One region of the Arthrobacter sp. 24S4-2 genome, then DNA from elsewhere that is predicted to be linked to it. Evidence: riboswitches for the same ligand, from Rfam matches in the RefSeq annotation. Region 1 holds a riboswitch; each other region holds the start of a gene.

Region 1 (7,423 bases):
GATGTGACCTCATCGGCGAGGTCGAATTCGCGGCCGGTGCCGCCCGAGCCGATCCGGACCACGAGCGCTCCGCCGAAGGGCTTGCGGCCGACAACTTCGATGTCGGCGTCGAGGTCGATCTCCTGGGCGGCAAGGTAGCGCAGGAGCGCGGGATTTTCGTCGCTGATCCTGGTGATCCTGCCGTGGTGGCCCTCGTCGAGTTCGCTCATGCGATGGGCATGGGGCACCTGGACGGTTCCGTCCGCCGCGGGGATGGGATCGCCATGCGGGTCGCGGAGCGGGTTGCCCAGCTTGCCGGCCATCCGCTCAATGAAAGTGTCTGATACGGCATGTTCCAGCAACTCGGCCTCATCATGGACCTCGTCCCAGCTGTAGCCGAGCTCCTGGACAAGGTAAGTCTCGATGAGGCGGTGCCGCCGGACCATGGACAGCGCCAGGCGGATGCCGTCGGCCGTGAGCGTGATGGCACTGTAGGGCTTGTGGTCAACCAGCCCCTGGTCCTTGAGCTTGCGGACCATTTCCGAGACCGAGGAGTTGGCCACGCCCAGCCGCTGGGCCAGCTGTGAGGACGTGATTGGCTTGTCCTGCCACTCCGTGAAGGAATAGATGACCTTGACGTAGTCCTCGATGGAGGAGGAGGGCGCGCTGGTCTTCACGAGTCCAAGCCTACCGCGTTGGTTACGGGACTCATGCCTTGAAAGCCCGCCACGTCTGGGTCAGGTAGGGGAGTCCGATGGCTTCCCCGCGGGAGTGGGCCAGGTGGTCGTGGAGGTACCAGTCCAGGTTGGCACGGACCTTCGCCCGGGTGAGCTCACCGGCAGCGAGGTAGTAGCTGCGCGACTTGGCCAGTTCCACGATGTCTTCGGTGGTCACCGGATCCTCCCAGCGGGTCAGATGGCTCTCCAGCCCGGTAAATTCAGGCCCCACTGCCGGCCGGAAGTCCGGTTTGTGGACATCCCCGGCATGCATGATCCGGGAGAGCCGGTGCACCCAGGGCACCGACGTGTCCAGCTGGTTCCAGACCAGCCCCAGCACACCGCCGGGGCGGAGGATGCGGGCAAGCTCCGTACTGGCCCGAATGGGGTCGCACCAGTGCCACGCCTGGGCAACGCTGACGACGTCGAACGCACGGTCCGGGAGTCCGGTGTCCTCTGCGGTGCCCTCCGTCGCGGGAACTCCCGGAAGGGAGAACCGCAGTTGGGTGAGCATGTCCGTTGACGGGTCCACGGCTGAGACAGCCAGTCCGCGTTCAACAAGCAGGGCGGTGAATTTTCCGGTCCCCGCCCCGATGTCCGCGGCGTCGGCAACCCCGGCTGTCCTGCCGATGCTGCCTACAAGCCAGTCTGCGGAGTCCGCAGGGTAGCCGGGGCGCACCCGGTCATAGTGCTCGCCGCCGCCCTGGAAGCTCCGGCCGAGCTCGTGACGGCGTGTGTGATGCAGTTTGGGGCCTCCCCGTGCCACGTGCAGTCTCCTTCGGGCAGGCGTGATTTCTTACCCCTCGAATTTACCGCAAGTAGCTCCCCGTTCCGGTCCCCTTCACCGCCGGGGAGCCGGGGAAAGCTCCGAACCGCGTTTAGTCCTCGGTGCAGGGCGCCGCGCCGGCGGTGCCGGGCGTGTTCGGTGCCCAGTCCGGGTAGGTGCGGGTGTCGTTGGCCGGAACCCAGCGGCCCGAGTCCACCACATAATCCCAGCCAAGTCCGGTCCGGCGGAGTTCTTCGATGCCGGCAAGCAGGCGCTGTGCATCTTCCAGCCTGGACCCGACGCCGAAGCTTGCCCGCAGCGAGCCGGAAGGCAGGCCAAGGCGCTTGAGCAGCGGGTGGGCGCAGAAGCGGCCGTCGCGAAGGCCCACGCCGTGTTCGGCCGAAAGGTAGGCCGCCACGAGGCCGGCGTCGTAGCCCTCGACGGAGAAGTTCACAACACCAATGGTGTCCGCGGCCTGGTCCGTGTCGCTGAAAATCTGGTGGACAGTCACGCCGTCGATCTTCCGCAAGCCCTCAACGAGGAAGGACCGGATGGCGGTTTCGTGGGCGTGCCACAGTTCCTGGTCGAGGGCCCCGATGACCTGCGTGGCGCGGGCCAGCGTGGCGGCGCCGAGCACGTTGGGCGAGCCGCCCTCGTGCCGTGCCGGTCCGGTGGTCCAGCTGACAGAGTCCAGCCTGGCCTCCCGCACGGCGCCGCCGCCTGCAAGGTGGGGGGTGCCGGCGTCGAGCCAGTCCGGCCGGCCGACCAGTACGCCGGAGCCGAAGGGCGCGTACAGCTTGTGGCCCGAGAAGGCGAGGTAGTCGACGTCGTCCGCTGCGATGTTGATGCGGCGGTGAGGGGCCAGCTGCGCCGCGTCAACAACAATCCGGGCGCCGTGTTCGTGGGCCAGGGCCGCCAGCTCGCGGATCGGAAGGATTTCGCCGGTGACGTTGGAGGCGCCCGTTACCGCGAGCAGGCTGATGTCCCCTTGGCGGAGTTCGGTGCGCAGGCTCTCGATGGTGGCGCTGAGTGTGGGGGCGGCAACGACGCTGCGGTGCGGCACACCTTGCCAGGGGAGAAGGTTGGCGTGGTGTTCGATGTCGAGGTAGAGCACTTCGCCGGTGTGCCGGCCGTCTGAAACGGGCAGGCAGCCGGCCAGCAGATTCAGGGAATCCGTGGTGTTCCTGGTGAAGATCACGGAATCGTCAGGCCTGCCGCTAACGAAGGTCCGGACGATGTTCCGGGAGTTTTCGTAGACCGAGGTGCTGATCTGTGAGGCGTAGCCGGCGCCGCGGTGCACGCTGGCGTAGTAGGGCAGGATTTCATTCAGGTAGGCCGACACGACGGACAGGGCCGGGGCGGAGGCCCCGTAGTCCAGGTTGGCGTAACGCACGTGACCGCCCTGGATCAGTGGCGCCTGGATCTCGGCGCCGGTGACGGCCGACAGCGGGCGCAGGGCCACCGCAAACCGTTCGTCCAGGAGTCCGGGGGCAGAGCCCGTCTTGGTGCGGTGGTTTGCGGGGAAAGTGGCAGTAGTCATGGGGACCTTACTGTAAAGGACCCCGCATTCCGGGGATCCGCGCTTGCCGGGTCCGTTCCGGACCGGCCTGGTCGTCACCCGGGGCACCCCACCGCGAATGGAGGGTTGCCGGCCAGCAAACCGGGGTTTAGCGCTGGCACTCGTGACCTGCTGAAAAGCCTAGGACATCAGCGTTGCCCGGGGAAAGTCGCGGGCATTATTAAGCAGTTTGTTACGCGCGGTGGAAAAACGGGGAACTTGCCGAACAAACGACGGCGGGATCCCCTATCAGAGGGGATCCCGCCGTCGTTTATTCTGCGCGCTGTCGATTCCACCGCGCCCTCCGGAAGGTCAGTGTTCCGGAGCCGGTCCTCCCTGGAGGAGGTCGTCAAGGTCCGGATTCAGCCGTTTAAGGACTTCGGAGTGCAGGATCGAGTTTGTGGCCAGCGCGTTTCCGCCGAAGGGTCCGTCCACCCCTTCCAGCGAGGTGAAGCGGCCGCCGGCTTCGGTGACGATCGGGACGAGGGCGGCCATGTCGTAGAGGTTCAGCTCCGGCTCGCATGCGATGTCCACCGATCCTTCGGCCACCATGCAATAGGACCAGAAGTCGCCGTAGGCGCGGGTCCGCCACACTTCCTCGGTGAGGCCAAGGAACTCGTCGAGGTTGCCGCGTTCCTTCCAGCCGCCCAGGCTCGAGTAGGAAAGCGACGCGTCCGAAAGGTTGGAAACGTTGGAGACTTTCAGGCGCGTTGCAGCAGCAAGGGACCGCCCCATGTAGGCGCCGGCGCCCTTGGCGGCCCACCAGCGCTTGCCCAGTGCGGGTGCGCTGACCAGCCCGACCACCGGTTCGCCCTCGTCGACGAGGGCGATCAGGGTGGCCCAGACGGGCACGCCGCGGATGAAGTTCTTGGTGCCGTCGATCGGATCAATGATCCAGCGGCGGGAACCGTGCCCGGAGCTGCCGAACTCTTCACCGAGGACGGCGTCGCGGGGACGGGAACGGGAGAGCTGCCCGCGGATGGACTCTTCGGCGGCCTTGTCCGCATCCGTCACTGGCGTCAGGTCCGGCTTGGTTTCAACCTGAAGATCCAGTGCCTTGAAGCGGCTCATTGTCTGGGAATCGACAGAGTCAGCCAGGACATGGGCCAGGCGGAGGTCATCGTTGTAGCTGGAAGCGGGTTGGGTCATGGTTCCAAACTACCGTCTATGCGGCCGGCCGGCTGGGACGCCGCGTTCTGTACCGTGCTCCCCGGGGGTGAACCGCACTAGGAAACCGCCCTAGGAAACGATGCCCAGCTCCTTGGCTTCCTGCGCTTCCATCCTTGGATCGGTGCCCAGCAGGCGGCGGAGTGAGGCCAGCCGCGCCTCGCCGGACGGGCCGGCGTGTCCTTCGGCGACCCAGGCATCCACACCGCAGTTGATCGCTGAGGCATCGTGTTTGCAGCCGCGTTCGCAGGCGTCGGTGCCGGGTTCCAGATCGGGGAAGGACCGCAGGATCCGGTCCGGATCCACGTGCGCCAGGCCAAAGGAGCGGATGCCCGGTGTGTCGATGATCCAGCTCCCGGCAGGTGCGTCACTGATCCGCAGGGCTAGGGCCGACGACGAGGTGTGCCGGCCGCGCCCCGTGACGGCGTTGACGCCGCCGGTGGCGCGCTCAGCGCCCGTGAGGGCGTTGACCATGGTGGACTTGCCCACACCCGAATGGCCCAGCATGACTGTGACCTTGCCGTTGAGGTGGGTGCGCAGCTCCGAGACGGCATCGCTGTCGAGACGTGCGGACAGTCCGTCGTCGGAGCGTGCGTCGATTCCGGAGGCCGCGGCATCGGCTGTCCTGCTGATGATCACCGGGAAATCAAGGTGCCGGTAGTTCGACAGGAGCTCGGTGGGATCCTTGACGTCCGCCTTGGTGACGAGCAGCAACGGCTCGATGCCAGCGTCGTAGGCCGCCACGAGGGCGCGGTCGATGAAGCCGGTGCGCGGTTCCGGGTTGGCTGCGGCCACCACCACTACCAGCTGGTCGGCGTTTGCGACGACAGCGCGCTCGATGGGGTCGGTGTCATCGGCGCTGCGCCGCAGGAGCGTGCGGCGGTCCTGGATCCTGACGAGGCGGGCCAGCGTGTCCGGTGCCCCGGAGACATCGCCGACAAGGGACACGAAATCGCCGGCGACCACCGGCGAACGGCGCAGTTCGCGCGCCCGGGCGGCGATGACAGTGCGTTCGTGTCCGGTGTCTTCGCCAACGACCGCCGTGTAGCGTCCGCGGTCCACGGTGATGATGCGGCCGGTGACGGCGTCGTCATAGCTGGGCCGGTCCTTGGTCCGGGGACGCGAACCCTTCTTGTTGGGACGGATCCGGATATCGGATTCGTCCCAGGAACCGGTACTACGCCCCACGGGGCTGTTCCGTCTGCCGGTCAGGTTGCTGTGCCAGCATCGCTTCCCACAACTGCGGGAAGTCCGGCATCGTCTTCGACGTGGTGCCGATATCTTCCACCTCGATGCCCGGAACGGCCAGTCCCAGGATGGCCCCGGCTGTGGCCATCCGGTGGTCCGCATAGCTGTGCACGACGCCGCCATGAAGCTTCGCGGGACGGATCAGCAGGCCGTCAGCGGTCTCCTCGGCGTCCCCGCCAAGACGGTTGATTTCGGTGACCAGGGCGGCGAGCCGGTCTGTTTCATGACCGCGGAGGTGTGCGATGCCGCTCAGCCGCGACGGTCCGGTGGCCAATGCGCACAGGGCTGCGACAGTGGGTGCAAGCTCGCTGGTGTCGGAGAAGTCCGCGCCCCTGATTTCGGGTCCGCCGGTGACAGTGAGTGTGCCGTTGTCCAGAGTGACCGTGGCACCCATGTCGGTGAGGATGCTGCGCCACAGGTCGCCCACCTGGGTGGTGGGGGCGGGCCAGTTCGGTATGCGGACAGTGCCGCCGGTCGCGAGGGCCGCAGCGAGGAAGGGGCCGGCGTTGGACAGATCCTGTTCAATCCGGCGGTCGAAAGCGCGGATGTGGCCCGGCGCCACGATCCAATGGTTCGGGACCGAATCGTCCACGGTCACCCCGACTTCACGCAGCACGGCCACGGTCATGTTGATGTGGTCCAGGCTGGGGACGGGCTTGCCCACGTGTTCGAGGTGCAGGCCGTCAGTGAAACGTGCGCCGACCAGAAGCAGCGCGGACACAAACTGGGATGACGCGCTGGCATCAATCACCAGGTGTCCCCCGCGGACTTCGCCGGTTCCAGCCACCGCGAACGGAAGGGATGAGGGCCGGGTACCGTCGTCGGCGCGGACCGCAACTCCGAGGGCGGAAAGCGCCTCGATGATGGTGCCCATGGGCCGCTTGCGGGCGTGGGGGTCGCCGTCGAACACGGTGGCACCGTTGCGGAGCGCCGCCACCGGGGGCACGAAGCGCATCACGGTGCCGGCGAGGCCGCAGTCGATGGCGGCGCCCGACGCCGCGGCGTCCTGGCGCAGGGGAGTGATCTCAAGGTCGGGACCGAAGGAGCCGTCGCCCGGGATTTCCCGGATGCCCGTGCCCAGCTGGCGAAGGGCCTGGATCATGAGCGCCGAGTCGCGCGAATGCAGGGGCGCACGCAACCGTGACGGGCCGTCGGCCAGGGCGGCGAGAACCAGGTACCTGTTGGTGAGGGACTTTGAGCCGGGAACTGTGACCGTCGCGTTGACCGGGGCATCGGCGAACGGCGCGGGCCAGTTCGGCCCGTCCGCAACCGTGCCGGACGGCACCGGGGCGGTGGGGGCGGAGCCTGTCGGCACCGGGGCGGTGGGGGCGGAGCCTGTCGGCACCGGGGCGGTGGGGGCGGAGCCTGTCGGCACCGGGGCGGTGGGGGCGGAGCCTGTCGGCACCGGGGCGGTGGGGGCGGAGCCTGTCGGCACCGGGGCGGTGGGGGCGGAGCCTGTCATTCCGGCCTATGCTTTCGCTGCGTGGTCCACGGCTTTGCGGACAGCCTTGTCAGCCTTCTTCCACTGCTTGCCGGTGGTTTTCCGGGCGTCGGCGGCCAGGTGGCTGGCACCCTTCCGCGCGTCGGCGGCCAGGTGTTCGGCCCGCCAGGCCAGGCTCGGCTTGCCCGCGGTGTCCACGGAGGCCAGCAGGACGCCCCCGGTCAGGGTGATGTTTTTCAGGAGCTGGGTGCGGCGGGCGTTTCGGCCCTCCTTGGAGGTGATGTCGGCGCTGCGCCACTCAACGAAGGCGTTCAGGGCTGAAATGACAGCGAGCACTGAAGCGGCCAGCCGGGCCGACTTTCCCAGGGCGAAAAGCACGCCGGCGCCCACCTGCGTGCCGCCGATGACGCGGGCCAGCACTTTCTCGTTAGTGGCAAAAGGGAGGGAATCCGCAGCGCGGCGCAGTACCGGGGACAGCTGCGCCGCAGTGTCATCCGCATTCTTTAGCTTGTCCAGGCCGGCGAGGACGAAACTGGAGGCCAGCATGG
Region 2 (7,423 bases), 2.0 Mb from region 1:
GGGCGGACGTGTTCTGCGAGCAGGGCGCCTTCAACGAGGAGCAGTCGCGCCGCGTGCTCCAGGCCTGCAAGGACGCCGGACTGGGCCTCCGGGTCCATGGCAACCAGCTGGGCCAGGGCCCCGGCGTGCAGCTGGCCGTGGAGTTCGGCGCGGCCAGCGTGGACCACGTGAACTACCTTTCCGCCGCGGACATCGATGCCCTGGCCGCCAGCTGGGCCGGCGGCAAGGAGTCCGGAACGCGCGGCATTGGAAGCCGTGGAACCGTGGCCACGTGCCTGCCCGCCTGCGACCTCTCCACCCGCCAGCCGCTGGCGCCCGGCCGGGAACTGCTCGACGCCGGGGTGCCGATAGCCCTGGCTTCCAACTGCAACCCTGGCACGTCCTATACGAGCTCGATGGCGTTCTGCGTCACCACCGCCGTGCTGCAGATGCGGCTCAGCGTCCACGAGGCCGTCCGGGCCGCCACCTACGGCGGCGCGCTGGCGCTCCGGCGGGAAGTGGGGAACGACGTCGACGGCGAACGGGCGGTGGGTTCGGTGGCCGTCGGCCACCGTGCGGACCTGCACCTGCTCAACGCCCCCTCCGCCACGCACCTGGCCTACCGGCCGGGCATCCCGCTGACCCACGCCGTCTGGCGGGCGGGCGTCCGCGCCCGCTGACGTCGGTGCGGGCTGCGGCCGGCTAGAAGACCATCGGCGGGGCGTCCAGGACCGTCTCGTCCACACGGCGGTCCACCCACTGGCTGAACGGCTTGTCCAGCTCATATTTGCCCATGTCGGTGCGCACCAGGGTCCGCACTTCGGCGTTGTCCGGGTTGTTGAGGGACTCGAAATACTCCACGGACCAGTGGAACCAGCGCATGCAGAACAGCCGCATCGTGAGCCCGTGGGTGACGAAGAGGGCGTTCGGAGCATAGCTGGGCTTGGACCAGTGCCGGTGCAGGGTCTCCATGAAGGACGAGATCCGGTCGTAGACGTCCGAGCCGGATTCACCCTCCCGGAACCGGTAGAAGAAGTGGCCGTAGGCGTTCCGTAGTTCCTTCTGGTCCTCGATCTCCCCGGCGATCTGGAAGTTCGCCCAGTCCTGCTCGCGGAGCCGGGGCTCTTCGATGACCCGCTCCACGAGGGATCCGAGGTTGAGCGCTTCGAGGGTCTGGTAGGCCCGGAGGTAGGGCGAGACGTAAACACACACCTGCCGCCCGTCCAGTTCCCGGCGGACCTGTTCACCGGCTGCCTTCGCCTGTTCCAGGCCGAGTTCCGTCAGCGGAATCCGGTAGTCGGGCACCCGGTTATAGATGGAGGTGTCGGCATTGGCGGCGGACTGGCCGTGCCGGATCATGATGATTTTCCCGGGCTCACTCATAAATTCCAAGCATAGGCCCCGGTGCAGACGGTCCCGGAGCGCCCGCAGGGCGGCGGACAGGAAAGAACCAGAAAGTGCAGGCAAGATAGGAACATGCTGGTTCCCTCCCGCCGTCGTCTGCGGATAGAAGTCTGGATCGTCCTGGGTCTGTCACTGGGGCAGTCCGCCGTGTACTCCGTGGTCCAGTTGCTGGACAAGCTGACCCGGGCGCCCCTCGCGGAAGGGACCTCCACCCTCAACCGTTCGCAGAGCACCCGCGAGTACTTCGACCTCACGTACCAGCTGCTGGACATTGTGTTCGCCCTGGTTCCCGTGGTGCTGGTGATCTACTTCCTTACCGGGCACCGGACGGCGGGGGAGTCCGGCGCCTCCGCCTTCCGCAAACTGGGCTTCAACTTTGCCCGCCCCGGCAAGGACCTGCTCCAGGGCATGGGCCTCGCGGCACTGATCGGCATTCCCTCCCTGGGACTCTATGCCGCCGGCCGGGCGCTGGGCATCACCACCGCGATCATTCCCAGTGCCCTGGACTCGTACTGGTGGACCGTGCCCGTACTGATTCTTTCCGCGGTGCGGCACGGCATCGTGGAGGAAGTCATCGTGGTGGGGTACCTGCTGGACCGGCTCGGCAAGTTCGGATGGAGCATGCCGCTGGCCATCTTCGCCAGCTCCATGCTCCGGGGCAGCTATCACCTCTACCAGGGCTTCGGCCCGTTCATCGGCAACGCCGTGATGGGCGTTGTGTTTGCCTGGATCTACACCAGGACCCGCCGCGTCATGCCGCTGGTCATCGCGCACGCGGTGCTGGACATCGTGGCCTTCGTCGGCTTCAGCCTCTTCGGCAAGGCCATTGGGCTGGGGTAGTTGCTAGTTAAAAGGATTCGGCCGCTATCGGTGGGTGACGTCATTGGCACCCGCTGATAGCGGCCGAAGTTCAGGGGCAGCGCGCTGCCCGTGGCCCATGGCGGACCACACGGTGGATCAGGATCAGATGATTACTGCCCCGGAGGCGGTTTCGAAAGTGACGGAAAGGATTCCCGGCGTCCCGTGCGGTGCGATCCAGTTCACCGCAACGTCCTCCAGCGGCCTCTCGACCGGCTCGCCCAGCCATTCTGTGACCCGCTCCGCGGAGCCGGCAATGGTGAGGCTGGACATCTTGACGTTGCTTGCGTAGGCGTTGGACGGGTGGAGGTCCGGATCGCCTTCCCACTTGAGCATGTAAGGCACCTGCGGGTCCGCGATGAGGCCCAAAATGCCGATCTGCTTCCAGACGAGTTCGCGGCCGTCGGGGAACTTGCGGTTGCCGTTGACGGCGGCGCGGCCCAGACGTTCTTCGAACGGTGCCAGGTCGTCCACTTCGACGCACCAGCCCATCCAGCCGCCGCCTGCGGCGGAGCGTGCCCGGACGGCCTGGCCGAACGGAGCCTTGTCGGATGCCGGGTGGTCAAGGACCTCCACAACCTCCAGGTATTTGTGCCCGGCGAGCGGGATGATCATGTTACGGGTGCCGAAACGGGGGTGCACCCCGCCCTTTACGGCTTCGACGCCGAGGGCGGACGAAATACGTTCGGTGGTGGCTGCCAGGCCATCCTGTTCACAGGCGTAAGAGACGTGATCCATGCGCATGCCATCATCTTGACACTTTGTGATGGAGCTCTCAGCTAAGGGTCCCCTAACCTTGATGGGATGTCCCGAACGGGCGCCCGGGAGCCGCCGGAACCAGGGGGTTGACGTCCTTCGTCACAAAGCTGTTCACGCGCATCTTCCCTTTCCTAGACTGGGCCCAGGTCATGAGCGCCAGCATCAAGCCCCGGCTTGCTGGCCGGCAACCCTCGTTCCGCGGTGGGGTGCCCCGGGTGAAGACCAGGCCTTCCGGCGCCCGCCGGGCGGCAAGCGCGGCACCAGCCCTGGGACGGCACATCCTGCCTCCGGCACAGGTGCCCTTCCCAAGAAGGAGCTTCCCGATGTCCAACGCATGGTCATTTGAAACCCGACAGATCCACGCCGGCCAGGAGCCGGACAGCGCCACCGGCGCGCGGGCGCTGCCCATCTACCAGACGACGTCGTTCGTGTTCCCCAGCGCCGAAAGCGCCGCCAACCGCTTCGCGCTGGCCGAGCTTGCGCCCATCTACACACGGATCGGCAACCCCACCCAGGACGCGGTTGAACAGCGCGTCGCCAGCCTCGAAGGCGGCCTGGCGGCCCTGCTGCTGAGCTCCGGGCAGGCAGCCGAAACGTTCGCCATCCTCAATGTCGCCGAAGCAGGCGACCACGTGGTGGCCAGCCCCAGCCTTTATGGGGGCACCTACAACCTGCTGGCCCACACCCTGAAGAAGTTCGGCATCTCGGTGACGTTCGTCGAGGATCCGGACAACCTCCAGCACTGGAAGGACGCTGTCCGGCCCAACACCAAGCTTTTCTTCGCCGAAGTGGTGTCCAATCCCCGCCAGGACGTCCTGGACATCGAGGGCGTCTCGCGCACCGCCCACGAAGCCGGCGTCCCGCTGATCGTGGACAACACGCTGTCCACTCCCTACCTGATCCGGCCGCTGGAGTGGGGCGCGGACGTCGTGGTGCACTCGGCAACGAAGTATCTCGGCGGCCACGGCAGTGCCATCGCCGGGGTAATTGTGGACTCGGGCAACTTCGACTTCGGCAAGGACCCCGAAAGATTCCCTGGCTTCAACATCCCCGACCCCACCTACAACGGACTGGTGTACGCGCGGGACCTCGGCGCGGACGGTGCCCTGGGCGCCAACCTGTCCTACATCCTCAAGGCCCGCGTGCAGCTGCTTCGCGACCTTGGCTCGGCCGTCTCCCCGTTCAACGCCTTCCTCATTGCCCAGGGCCTGGAAACCCTGAGCCTGCGCGTTGAGCGTCACGTCGCCAATGCGGTGAGCGTTGCCGAGTGGCTGGAAGCCCGGAACGACGTCGAATCCGTTGCCTATGCAGGGCTGCCGTCCAGCCCCTGGTACGAACGCGGCCGCAAGTACGGGCCCAAAGGCACCGGCGCCATCGTGTCGTTCAACATCGCCGGCGGTGCCGAAGCCGGTAAGCGGTTCGTGGACGCCCTGGAACTGCACTCCCACGTGGCGAACATCGGTGACGTGCGCTCCCTGGTCATCCACCCGGCGTCGACCACGCACAGCCAGCTGACCGCCGAGCAGCAGGCGGTTGCCGGCGTGACGCCGGGCCTCGTCCGGCTGTCGGTGGGGCTCGAACACATCGATGACATCATCGCTGACCTCGACGCCGGATTCCGCGCCGCCAAGGGCGACTGAGGCGCCGGCGCGGCCGCCCCGACGGGCCTGCCGCCGCAGCGCTGAACCCCTGTGACTCCCGGCGCCTCGACGCCGGGAGTCATATTGGTGTCACAATCTTCGCCATTGCACGGACGCATTTCGTAGACTCGTTTCAGGTCATGAGTGCCAGTGACAGCCCCGGCTTGCTGGCCGGCAACCCTCCTTTCGCGGCGGGGTGCCCCGGGTGAAGACCTGGCCTGCCGGCCAGTTGGCGGCGGGCAAGCGCGAAGAAGAGGTCTTCAAATGACGATTGCCGTCACCCGCAGTGGTGTACCCGAAACAAACATTCACACAGTGAATACCAACACAGTGAATACCAGCACGGCCCCTGATGGAACCGCCCCTGATGGAACCGTCAAGTTCCTGAGCATCGGCAGTCTTGACCTGGAAGCGGGCGGCCACCTGCCGGAGATAACGCTCGCCTACGAAACGTGGGGCACCCTGAACGCCGACCGCTCCAATGCCGTACTGGTGCAGCACGCGCTGACCGGCAGCACGCATGTGACGAGGGGAGCCAGCGACGAGGAGGGCTGGTGGGAGCAGCTTGCCGGCCCGGGTGCACCCGTTGACACTGACCGGTACTTCGTCGTCTCCATTAACATCCTGGGCGGCTGCTACGGCTCCACCGGCCCCTCCACTCCAGCCCCGGACGGGAAGCCGTGGGGCTCACGTTTCCCCCTGGTCACCCTTCGCGACACCACGGCCGCCGAGGCCCGGCTGGCCGACGTTCTGGGCATCGACAGCTGGTACGCGGTGCTGGGCGGATCGATGGGCGGGGCCCGCGCCCTGGAATGGGCGGTGAGCTACCCGGACCGGGTCCGGCGCTGCGGCGTGATTTCCATCGGTGCCAGCAGCACTGCCGAGCAGATCGCCTTCGCCCAGGCGCAGACCCTGGCCATCCGGCAGGACGTCAACTTCAACGGGGGCGACTACTACGGCGGCCAGGAGCCCGAGGCCGGCCTGGCCCTTGCCCGCAGGATCGCGCACATCACGTACCGCTCCGCGGATGAGCTGGAGACCCGCTTCGGCCGCAGCGCCCAGGGCGGCGAAGCGCCACTGCAGGCAGTCTCGCTGGGGGACCGGGGCCGCTACCAGGTGGAGAGCTACCTCGACCACCAGGGCACCAAGCTGGTGCGGCGTTTCGATGCCAACAGCTACATCGCCATCACGGAAGTACTCATGAGCCACGACGTGGCGCGGGGGCGCGGCTCGCTCAAGGAAGCCCTGGCTCAGGCCAGGGCGGAATTCTTCATTGCCGCCGTGGATACCGACCGGCTGTATTTCCCCGCGCAGTCCCATGAACTCGCTGCGGCACTTCCAGGCGACGTGCCGGTACACGTGATCGAGGCACCTATCGGCCACGACGGATTCCTGACCGAGATCGGCCAGCTCAACGTGCAGTTGCGGGAGAACTTCTTCGCATAGGCCGTCGGCTCAATGTGCATTTATGCAGAGCAGTCCTGCAGAAAATGGCGTTGAGCCTGCGGCAATGTGAGTCCATACTCTAGGGGACCGGCGCATTGGTGGTGCACATCACACGCGTTCGCTACGGAATGGTCCACATGGTGTCGACGGAGACGCCGAAGGAGTTCACACATGAGTACGCAAAACTCTGCCGCAGGGCGCACAGATGAGACTGACGTCAAGGCCTCAGGCCTGAAGAAAGTGGTCACGGCCTCCATGGCCGGCACTGTTGTTGAGTGGTATGAGTTCTTCCTCTACGCCTCCGCGGCCACCTTGGTTTTCGGCAAGATGTTCTTCCCCAATTCCGGCACGGAACTGGACGGGATCATTGCCGCCTTCGTCACCTACGCTGTGGGTTTTGTTGCACGCCCCATCGGTGGCATCGTCTTCGGCCACTTCGGCGACAAGTTCGGCCGGAAACAGCTGCTCCAGCTCAGCATCATCCTGGTGGGCGTCTCCACCTTCGCGATGGGCTGCCTGCCCGGCTTTGCGCAGATCGGCTATTTGGCCCCGGCGCTGCTCGTGTTCCTGCGCTTCGTCCAGGGCTTCGCCGTCGGAGGTGAATGGGGCGGCGCAGTGCTCCTCGTGGCAGAGCACAGCCCGAACAAGTCGCGCGGGTTCTGGGCCAGCTGGCCGCAGTCCGCCGTACCGATGGGCAACCTGCTGGCCACCGGCGTGCTGTTCACCCTGTCCTCCACCCTGTCGTCCGCGGACTTCCTCGGCTGGGGCTGGCGCGTTGCGTTCTGGCTGTCCGCGGTGATCGTCATCATCGGCTACTACATCCGCACCAAGGTCCAGGACGCCCCGATCTTCCTTGAAGCACGCAAGGAAGTCGTTGTTGAGAACAAGGGCTACGGCGTGGCCGAGGTCTTCCGCCGCTACCCCCGCGGCGTGTTCACCGCCATGGGACTGCGTTTCGCGGAAAACATCCTCTACTACCTTGTGGTTACGTTCTCCATCACCTACCTGAAGGTGATCGTCCAGGCCGACACGGCCCGGATCCTGCTGCTCCTGCTCGTGGCACACCTCATCCACTTCTGCGCGGTGCCGCTGGTCGGAAAGATGTCCGACGCTTTCGGCCGCCGCCCTGTTTACATGGCCGGCGCCGTCCTCGGCGGCACCTGGGGCTTCTTCGCCTTCCCCATGATGAACACGGCCAATGACCTCGTCATCCTCGCAGCCATCACCATCGGCCTGCTCTTCCACGCACTGATGTACGCCGGCCAGCCGTCCATCATGGCCGAGATGTTCCCCACCCGGATGCGCTATTCAGGGGTCTCGTTGGGCTACCAGGTCAC
Region 3 (7,423 bases), 1.5 Mb from region 1:
CGCCGACGCCGATCGAATAGGAATTGGAGCTGACCAGTGCCAGCGCTTCACCGGGCGCCAGTTCCAGCGGCGCCAGCCCGGCTTCGGCGAGCGCCTGCCCGCCCGGCAGCAGGCCGCCGTCGGGCGATACCGCCCGGCCTTCCCCGATGGCGACGGCGGCCACGGCGGCGAGGTGGGTCAGGTCGGCGGAGCCCACGGACCCATCACGGGGGACCGCCGGCACCACGCCCCGGTTGAGCATTTCGGCATAGAAGCGGGCCGTTTCCGGCCGGACGCCGGAGCCGCCGCGGCTGAAACCCACCAGCCGCGCCAGGATCACCGCGCGGACCTCATCAGCGGCCAGCAACTCCCCACACCGCTGTTGTGGTAGCGCACCACCTGCACCTGGTACGCGAGGATCGACTTCTCGTCCACGGCAGTGTCACGCCCCGAACCGAGCAGGGTGTTCAGTCCGTACACCCTGTGGCCGGAGTCGATGGCCTGCTGCACCACTTCCCGGGAGAGCCCGATCAGCTCCAGCGCGTCCGTGCTCAGGACGAATTTCATGGCCGGATCCGCCGCGGCCTCAGCGATGTCCTTGGCACGCACGTGCGCCGTGCCGATGAGGAAAGTGCTGCCGCCGTTTCCCATGGCGCTAGAAGTCCAGCAGGTTCCGGCGGAACCCGCCGTCGCCATAGCTTGTACGGAGCAGCCCCCGCCGCCGCAGCACCGGCGCCAGGCGATCCAGGACGCCGTGAACAGTGGCCGGGTCTACGAAGCCGGAGAACAGGAACCCGTCCCCACCCACCTGGGCGCCGGTCTCCTCGAGGTACTCCGCAATGTCCTCGGCCGTGCCGATGATGCTGTCGCCCGCGCCGCCGCTGCGTGCCTGCAGGAGCTGGCGCAGCGTGGATCCGGGCGGACCTGCCTTGGCGAAGTGGTCCAGGGTCCCCTGGTTGCTGTTGGTGGTGAGTTCGGGGAGCGGCGCGTCGAGGTCGAACTGTTTGAAGTCGATGACCGAGAGGTAGGAGATGGAGTTCAGCTGGCTGTCGATGTCGCGCTGCGTGAGCTGCCGGCGCTGCTCACGGAGGTCATCAGCCTCGGCGCGGGAGCCCACCACGGTGGGTTTGAGGACGAACAGCACCTTGACGTCGTCTGGGTTCCGGCCGGCCGCGGCGGCCTCCGCCCGGATGGAGTTGCGGTAGTCCTTCATGCCGTCCGCGCCCCGGGCCAGGGCTATTGCGACGTCGGCGTTTGCGCCCGCGAAGGCCTTGCCCCGCGGCGACGCGCCGGCCTGGACCAGCACCGGCTCCTCCGGCAGCGGTGCGGTGTTCAGCGGCCCCCGGACCTTGAAGAACTCGCCGTTGTGGTTGATCGGATGGACCTTCGTGTGGTCCGCAAAGACGCCCGCTTCCGCGTCCTCCAGGATGGCGTCGGGGGCCCAGCTGCGCCAGAGTTTGCGGACAACGACCACGAACTCCTCGGCTTTCTCGTAGCGGAGGTCATGCTCGATCTGCTGGTCCAGCCCGTAGTTCTGCGCGGCAAGGTCGCTGCCGGACGTCACCACGTTCCAGCCCAGCTGGCCGTTGGAAAAGTGCTGCAGGGTGGCCAGCAGCCGGGCTGCCGTAAACGGCGGGTAGAAAGAGGCGCTGACCGTGGGAACAATGCCCAGGTGTTCCGCGGCGGAGAGCAGGTACGGGACCAGTGCCAGCGGATCGTGCTTGGGCGCAAAGGACGCCTGCGCCAGCGACACCTCGGCACTGCCGCCGTAGGTGTCCGGAACCGTGAGGGAGTCCTCGATGATGAACAGGTCCAGCCCGGCCCGCTCGAATTCGCGCACGGCGTGCTGATAGAGCGCCGGCTTTTTCCAGTCGTAGCCGACGCCGTAGCCGGGCGTTCCCCAGCCCTGGACGCCAAATCCGTGACCCACAAACCAACCGAAGTGCAGCATGGGACTGACTGTATTCCCGTTGGATCTGTTCACGGCTGCCTGGTTTCATCCGGCGTTACAGCGGTTCATCTCCCGTCATTATCCTCCCGGTGCGGCCATTTGTAACTGCAACGCAGGGTCATGTACGGGCCGCAATAACCCCCGATTGGCTCCGGGTTGATTGCGCATTGCGCGTGGTCCCGTTACGGAAGATGACGACGACGGCGGTGCGGGCCGCCGTCGTAAGTGTTACGTTTTTGGGGAGTAATGAGAACCGGTGCCAAGCCCTGACTGGCCGGTCGGCAACCCTCCCTTTCGCGGCGGGGTGCCTCAGGTGAATACTCGGCATATCGACCAATTCGAGCTGCAAGCGTGAGAGAAGGAGACCCGTCGTGTCTGACGCCCCCGCCCAACTGGTTCCGGCCGCCGCCCCGGCTGCCGCTGGCCAGGACCTGTCCCAGGAAAAGCTGGCGTACCGCCTGATCACCGGCCCGGATGACCGTTCCTTCTGCGAGCGCATCTCCGCGGCGCTGGCCGAAGGCTACGTCCTGCACGGGAGCCCGGCGGCCACGTTCAACGGCACCACCGTGATCGTTGCGCAGGCTGTGATCCTTCCGGCAGCCATCGCCACTGCCGACGCTGCTGTGGCAACCGCGGTGGACGAGCTCGACTTCGACGCCGACTTCCCCGGCGACGGTTTCGAGGGGCACGCGTGAGCTACGCCGGAGACCTGAGCCCGCAGGACGCCTGGGCCAAGCTGGAACAGGGCGCAGTCCTGGTGGATGTCCGCACCGAGGGCGAGTGGGCGCATATCGGCATCCCGGAAACGGCGTCCGCCAACGAAAAGCGAAATGATCCCCTCTTCATCCAGTGGACCTTCCCCGGCGGCATCCCCAACCCGGATTTCGTCGACCAGCTGAAGCAGCAGGCTCCGGAGGACACCGGCGTCGAATTGGTGTTCCTTTGCCGTTCCGGCGCGCGCTCGGTGGCCGCCGCAATTGCCGCCACGCAGGCCGGGTTCACGGCCTACAACGTCCTTGAAGGCTTTGAGGGCGAACCGGACCGATGGGGCGAGCGCACCGTCAACGGCTGGAAGAACCGCGGCCTGCCCACCAACCTCGGAAAGAACTAAGTGACCTTCAACCCCGACGCCGCCGGCTGGAGCCCTGACACCCAGGCTGTTCGCGGCGGTCTTGACCGCACCAATTTCCAGGAGACCGCGGAGCCGATCTTCCTGAACTCCGGCTTCGTGTATGAATCCGCGGCAGCTGCCGAGCGCGCCTTCACCGGCGAGGACGAACGGTTTGTGTACTCCCGCTACGGCAATCCCTCCGTGGCCACGTTCCAGGAGCGGCTCCGGTTGCTCGAAGGCACCGAAGCGTGCTTTGCGACGGCGTCGGGAATGTCCGCCGTCTTCACGGCACTGGGTGCCCTGCTGGCTGCCGGTGACCGCGTTGTGGCCGCACGCTCGCTGTTCGGCTCCTGCTTTGTGATCCTGAACGAGATCCTGCCCCGGTGGGGCGTGGAAACTGTGTTTGTGGACGGCCCGGACCTTGAGCAGTGGCGCGCCGCCCTTTCGGAGCCGACGACGGCGGTCTTCTTCGAGTCGCCGTCCAACCCGATGCAGGAAATCGTGGACATCGCCGCTGTCAGCGAACTGGCACACGCGGCAGGGGCGACCGTCGTCGTCGACAACGTCTTTGCCACTCCCCTACTGCAGCGCTGCGGCGAACTCGGTGCCGACGTGATCGTTTACTCCGGCACCAAGCACATCGACGGCCAGGGCCGGGTCCTTGGCGGTGCCATCCTGGGCACCAAGGAGTTCATCGACGGACCGGTCAAGCAGCTCATGCGCCATACCGGGCCGGCGCTGTCCGCATTCAACGCCTGGGTCCTGACCAAGGGCCTGGAAACCATGGCGCTGCGCGTCAACCATTCCTCCGCCTCCGCACTTCGCCTGGCCGAGTGGCTTGAGGAGCAGCCCGCCGTCAGCTGGGTCAAGTACCCGCTCCTGAAATCCCACCCGCAGTACGAACTGGCCGCCAAGCAGATGAAGGCCGGCGGCACAGTGCTCACGCTGGAGCTTTCAGCGTCCGGGGGCCGTACGGCGAAGGAGGCCGCCTTCGCGCTGCTGGATTCGCTGCGGATCATCGACATCTCCAACAACCTCGGCGATGCGAAGTCACTGATCACCCACCCGGCCACCACCACGCACCGCGCCATGGGTCCGGAAGGCCGTGCGGCCATCGGGCTGAGCGACGGCGTGGTGCGGCTGTCCGTGGGGCTCGAGGATGTTGACGACCTCATCCGCGACCTGGAGCAGGCACTCAAGCAGATCTGACCAACGCAGATCGGAATAGCGCGAACGAACAGCGCGAACGGGCAGATACGGCCCTGATTCCTGCATTTTGAGGGCCTTAACTGACCGTTCGCGCTAAAAAAGCGCCTTGCGGGTCACCCGGCGCCCCTCCGTCAACCGTGGGTTCTGGCTCTGGCCGCTACCGCTGGGGGGATACCCGGGTGGTGGCGCAGTGGGATGACGTTGGTGTGGCCGAGGCGTCGGTTCCCATCAGTGGCGAACTGGTTGCGGCCGCGGTGCCGGAGGTGCGGAAGTACTGGGTCTCGCTGTAGGTTCGGCTAGGCCCAGAATGCGTCGCCTTTCGCGGTGTCCTGGAAGAACTCCCGCCCCTCGGTGATCTTGCCGTCAGCCACCCGGAATGCAATTGCGCCGTCCTGGTCCAGGGCCCGGCCGCCGTTCTCTGCACGGTTGTTCTGCACCGCAACGGTGTTGGTTTCCCCACCGATGATCTCCTCAACGGTCACCTTCAGGTTGCCTCCGGAACGCGTTCCGAGTTCACCGAAATAGGCCAGGATGGCGTCGCGCCCCTCCTTCTTTCCGGACAGCACGCCGTCTCCGGCCACATGCCAGACTGCATCCTCCGCGAACATCTCGCCAAGGGTTGCCATGTCACCTGCGTTGAAGGCCTCGTAGCCGCGCCGGACCAGTTCAACATTCTCCTGGGTTCCCATATCGGGTACCTCTCCGTCATCGTCGTCGGGTAATTCTCGGACGGTTCAAGGCTATTCCCGCGGAATTTGCTTGTCGATGGGTCAGGTGTCCAGCTCCCAGTGGACGCGGATGGCATCGGCAACGGGCGCGGCGCCGACATCCACCCGGAAAGCCACCGGCGCTGTCCCCGTCTCTTCGATAACGGTGTCGTGGTAGACGCGGCCACAGGAGGGCACAGGGTATAGAGGTCCTCGTCGTCCGGCCAGGCAGCCAGCCCGGCAGGGACGGGTGTGTCCCCGCCAGGGTGAACAGGCATGCCGTCGGAGTTGGCTTGTATCAGTCCTTCATCGCCCACCGTGTTCCCGCAGACGCACACGATGGTGGTGACATCGTGGTCGGTGACTTTGGCGTATTCGGGTTCCATGGCGCGCTCCGGGGGTAGTTGGGCCTTAATCAGGACTGGCGGACGCGCAACAGCACCGGCGCCTGCTCCTCTGCGGTGGCGGCTTCGGCCCGGCTCATACTGACTTCCACAGAGTGGGCCACCACGGCGGCCAGGCCGGCGGCGGCGTCCGCGGTTGCAGCGAGTCCTTGCTGCATGGCACGGCGCTGCTGTTCGGAGCCCGTCCCGCGGGCAAGGATCCTACGGACGCCCTTCCGGGCCAATTCCAGCTCGCCCTGTTCCGCCAGGACGGGTGCCACGTACTCCACCAGCGCCTCCACCACCTCAGCGGCGGGTGCCGGACGGAATGTGCCGAAATCGAGCAAGTCACCGCGAAGGCCGCAATTGCTGGCCTGCCATGCCGCCATCTTCAGGAGCACGGTGGGTACCGGAGCCGGGTCCACACCGGCCAGCCATTCCCTGCTGGCAGATTCCACCAGGCCGCGCACCAGCACGGCAATTAGGGCGGCGTCCTCCGCCTGCAGGCAGACGTCGGCCACACGGACTTCCACGGTGGGGTGGTTACGGGAGAGCCGCGCATCGAAATAGATCATGCCCTCATCCAGCAGCACGCCGCTGTCCAGCAGCCGGGTCACCACGCGACGATACATGGAGTGGGTACCGAAGATCTGGGACGGCCCCGACGTCGGCCAGCGGTTCCAGGCCTGCGTGCGGTAACTCTCGAACCCGGTCTCCACACCATTCCAATATGGCGAGTTCGCGCTGAGTGCGGTGAGCACCGCCAGCTTGTCCCTGATCCGGTCAATGACGGCCACACCCTCTTCGGGCGACTCGACGAAAGTGTGGACGTGGAAGCCGCACGTCAGCTGTTCATGGACGGTGAGCCCAAACCGCTCCTGCATGGTGGCGTAGCGGGGGTTCGGCGTGGTGTGCGTTGTAGAGGCGATGGGCGATGTTGCCAGCGCCGCCACCCGGGCATCGTGTTTCTTCGCAGCATTGTCCGCCAAGGCGCGGCCCTGGCGGATCTGCAGGAGCAGCTCCTCATAGTTCAGGCAGGGACGCGTCTGCGTCTCGATCTGCTCAAGTTTCAGCTCGGCAGTCAGGCCGGTGCCGCCGTCGTCATGGGTTGCATCATGGGGATCCGGGAGCCGGGGCTTGTCCGGTGCGTCGTCGGCAGCGAGCTTCCGCCCTGTCAGGAGGGCGTCCGCCAGCGCCAGCGGCTCCCCGGTCACGGGGTCCACAATCAGCAGCTCTTCCTCAACCCCGAAAGTTCGCATGCATACATTGTGCCCCCGTGACGCGCCGTAAGACAGGAGCCGTCATTCAGTCCTGGAAGTACTCGATCTTCGCGCCGATGGAGTTGAGCCGCTCGGCCAGGTCCTCGTAACCGCGCTCGATCACATAGATGTTGCGCAACTCGGACACGCCGCGGGCCGCCAGCATGGCCAGCAGGAGGCACGCAGCCGGGCGGAGGGCCGGCGGGCAACCGACTTCCGCGGCGCGCCAGCGGGTGGGGCCGTTCACGTAGATCCGGTGCGGATCCAGGAGCTGCACGCGGGCGCCCAGCTTGTTCAGTTCGGTCAGGTAAATGGCGCGGTTCTCGTAGACCCAGTCGTGGATCATGGTCTGGCCTTCGGCGTTGCCGGCAATGACGGCGAAGAACGGCAGGTTGTCGATATTCAGGCCCGGGAACGGCATGGGGTGGATCTTGTCCGTGGGGGCATGCAGTTCGGAGGGCTTGGTGGTGACGTCCACCAGCCGCGTGCGGCCGTTCCGCGCAAAGTACTCGCCGGAAATCTCCAGTTCCTGGCCCATCTGTTCCAGGGTGGCGAGTTCGATCTCCATGAATTCGATCGGCACCCGGCGGACGGTGACCTCGGAATTGGTCACGATGCCGGCGGTGATGAGGCTCATCGCTTCGATGGGGTCCTCGGACGGGAAGTATTCAATGTCGACGTCGATGGTTGGGCGTCCGGTGATCTTCAGGGTGGTGGTCCCCACGCCGTCAATCTCCACGCCGAGGCCCTGCAGGTAGAAGCAGAGGTCCTGGACCATGTAATTGGGGCTGGCGTTGCGGATCACCGTCGTGCCGCGGCGGTGG

Evidence for each region. Region 1 has a riboswitch for S-adenosylmethionine ahead of FCN77_RS17245 (aminotransferase class V-fold PLP-dependent enzyme). Riboswitches for the same ligand answer to the same signal wherever they lie in the genome.
Region 2: it holds a riboswitch for S-adenosylmethionine, as region 1 does, so the genes downstream of both, FCN77_RS07570 (homoserine O-acetyltransferase) here and FCN77_RS17245 (aminotransferase class V-fold PLP-dependent enzyme) in region 1, are expected to answer to the same signal.
Region 3: it holds a riboswitch for S-adenosylmethionine, as region 1 does, so the genes downstream of both, FCN77_RS24280 (DUF1737 domain-containing protein) here and FCN77_RS17245 (aminotransferase class V-fold PLP-dependent enzyme) in region 1, are expected to answer to the same signal.

Annotation. Positions count from the first base shown of each region.
Region 1 is NZ_CP040018.1:3,705,879-3,713,301, reverse strand. Features, by position in the region: gene FCN77_RS17255 (metal-dependent transcriptional regulator) at 1-656, opposite strand, end outside; gene FCN77_RS17250 (methyltransferase domain-containing protein) at 688-1,461, opposite strand; gene FCN77_RS17245 (aminotransferase class V-fold PLP-dependent enzyme) at 1,574-3,001, opposite strand; SAM riboswitch class IV at 3,036-3,149, opposite strand; gene hisN (histidinol-phosphatase) at 3,332-4,168, opposite strand; gene FCN77_RS17235 (ribosome small subunit-dependent GTPase A) at 4,259-5,374, opposite strand; gene aroA (3-phosphoshikimate 1-carboxyvinyltransferase) at 5,364-6,896, opposite strand; gene FCN77_RS17225 (DoxX family protein) at 6,903-7,423, opposite strand, start outside.
Region 2 is NZ_CP040018.1:1,657,735-1,665,157, forward strand. Features, by position in the region: gene FCN77_RS07545 (amidohydrolase family protein) at 1-659, shown strand, start outside; gene FCN77_RS07550 (histidine phosphatase family protein) at 682-1,362, opposite strand; gene FCN77_RS07555 (CPBP family intramembrane glutamic endopeptidase) at 1,456-2,223, shown strand; gene FCN77_RS07560 (VOC family protein) at 2,347-2,985, opposite strand; SAM riboswitch class IV at 3,146-3,261, shown strand; gene FCN77_RS07565 (bifunctional o-acetylhomoserine/o-acetylserine sulfhydrylase) at 3,324-4,640, shown strand; SAM riboswitch class IV at 4,777-4,892, shown strand; gene FCN77_RS07570 (homoserine O-acetyltransferase) at 4,905-6,086, shown strand; gene FCN77_RS07575 (MFS transporter) at 6,258-7,423, shown strand, end outside.
Region 3 is NZ_CP040018.1:5,221,573-5,228,995, forward strand. Features, by position in the region: partial or broken gene FCN77_RS24270 (aromatic amino acid ammonia-lyase) at 1-675, opposite strand, end outside; gene FCN77_RS24275 (NtaA/DmoA family FMN-dependent monooxygenase) at 635-1,930, opposite strand; SAM riboswitch class IV at 2,173-2,288, shown strand; gene FCN77_RS24280 (DUF1737 domain-containing protein) at 2,362-2,625, shown strand; gene FCN77_RS24285 (rhodanese-like domain-containing protein) at 2,622-3,041, shown strand; gene FCN77_RS24290 (O-succinylhomoserine sulfhydrylase) at 3,042-4,250, shown strand; gene FCN77_RS26460 (hypothetical protein) at 4,388-4,540, shown strand; gene FCN77_RS24295 (nuclear transport factor 2 family protein) at 4,547-4,939, opposite strand; gene FCN77_RS27445 (hypothetical protein) at 5,021-5,155, opposite strand; gene FCN77_RS24305 (glutamate--cysteine ligase) at 5,373-6,599, opposite strand; gene FCN77_RS24310 (UDP-N-acetylglucosamine 1-carboxyvinyltransferase) at 6,646-7,423, opposite strand, start outside.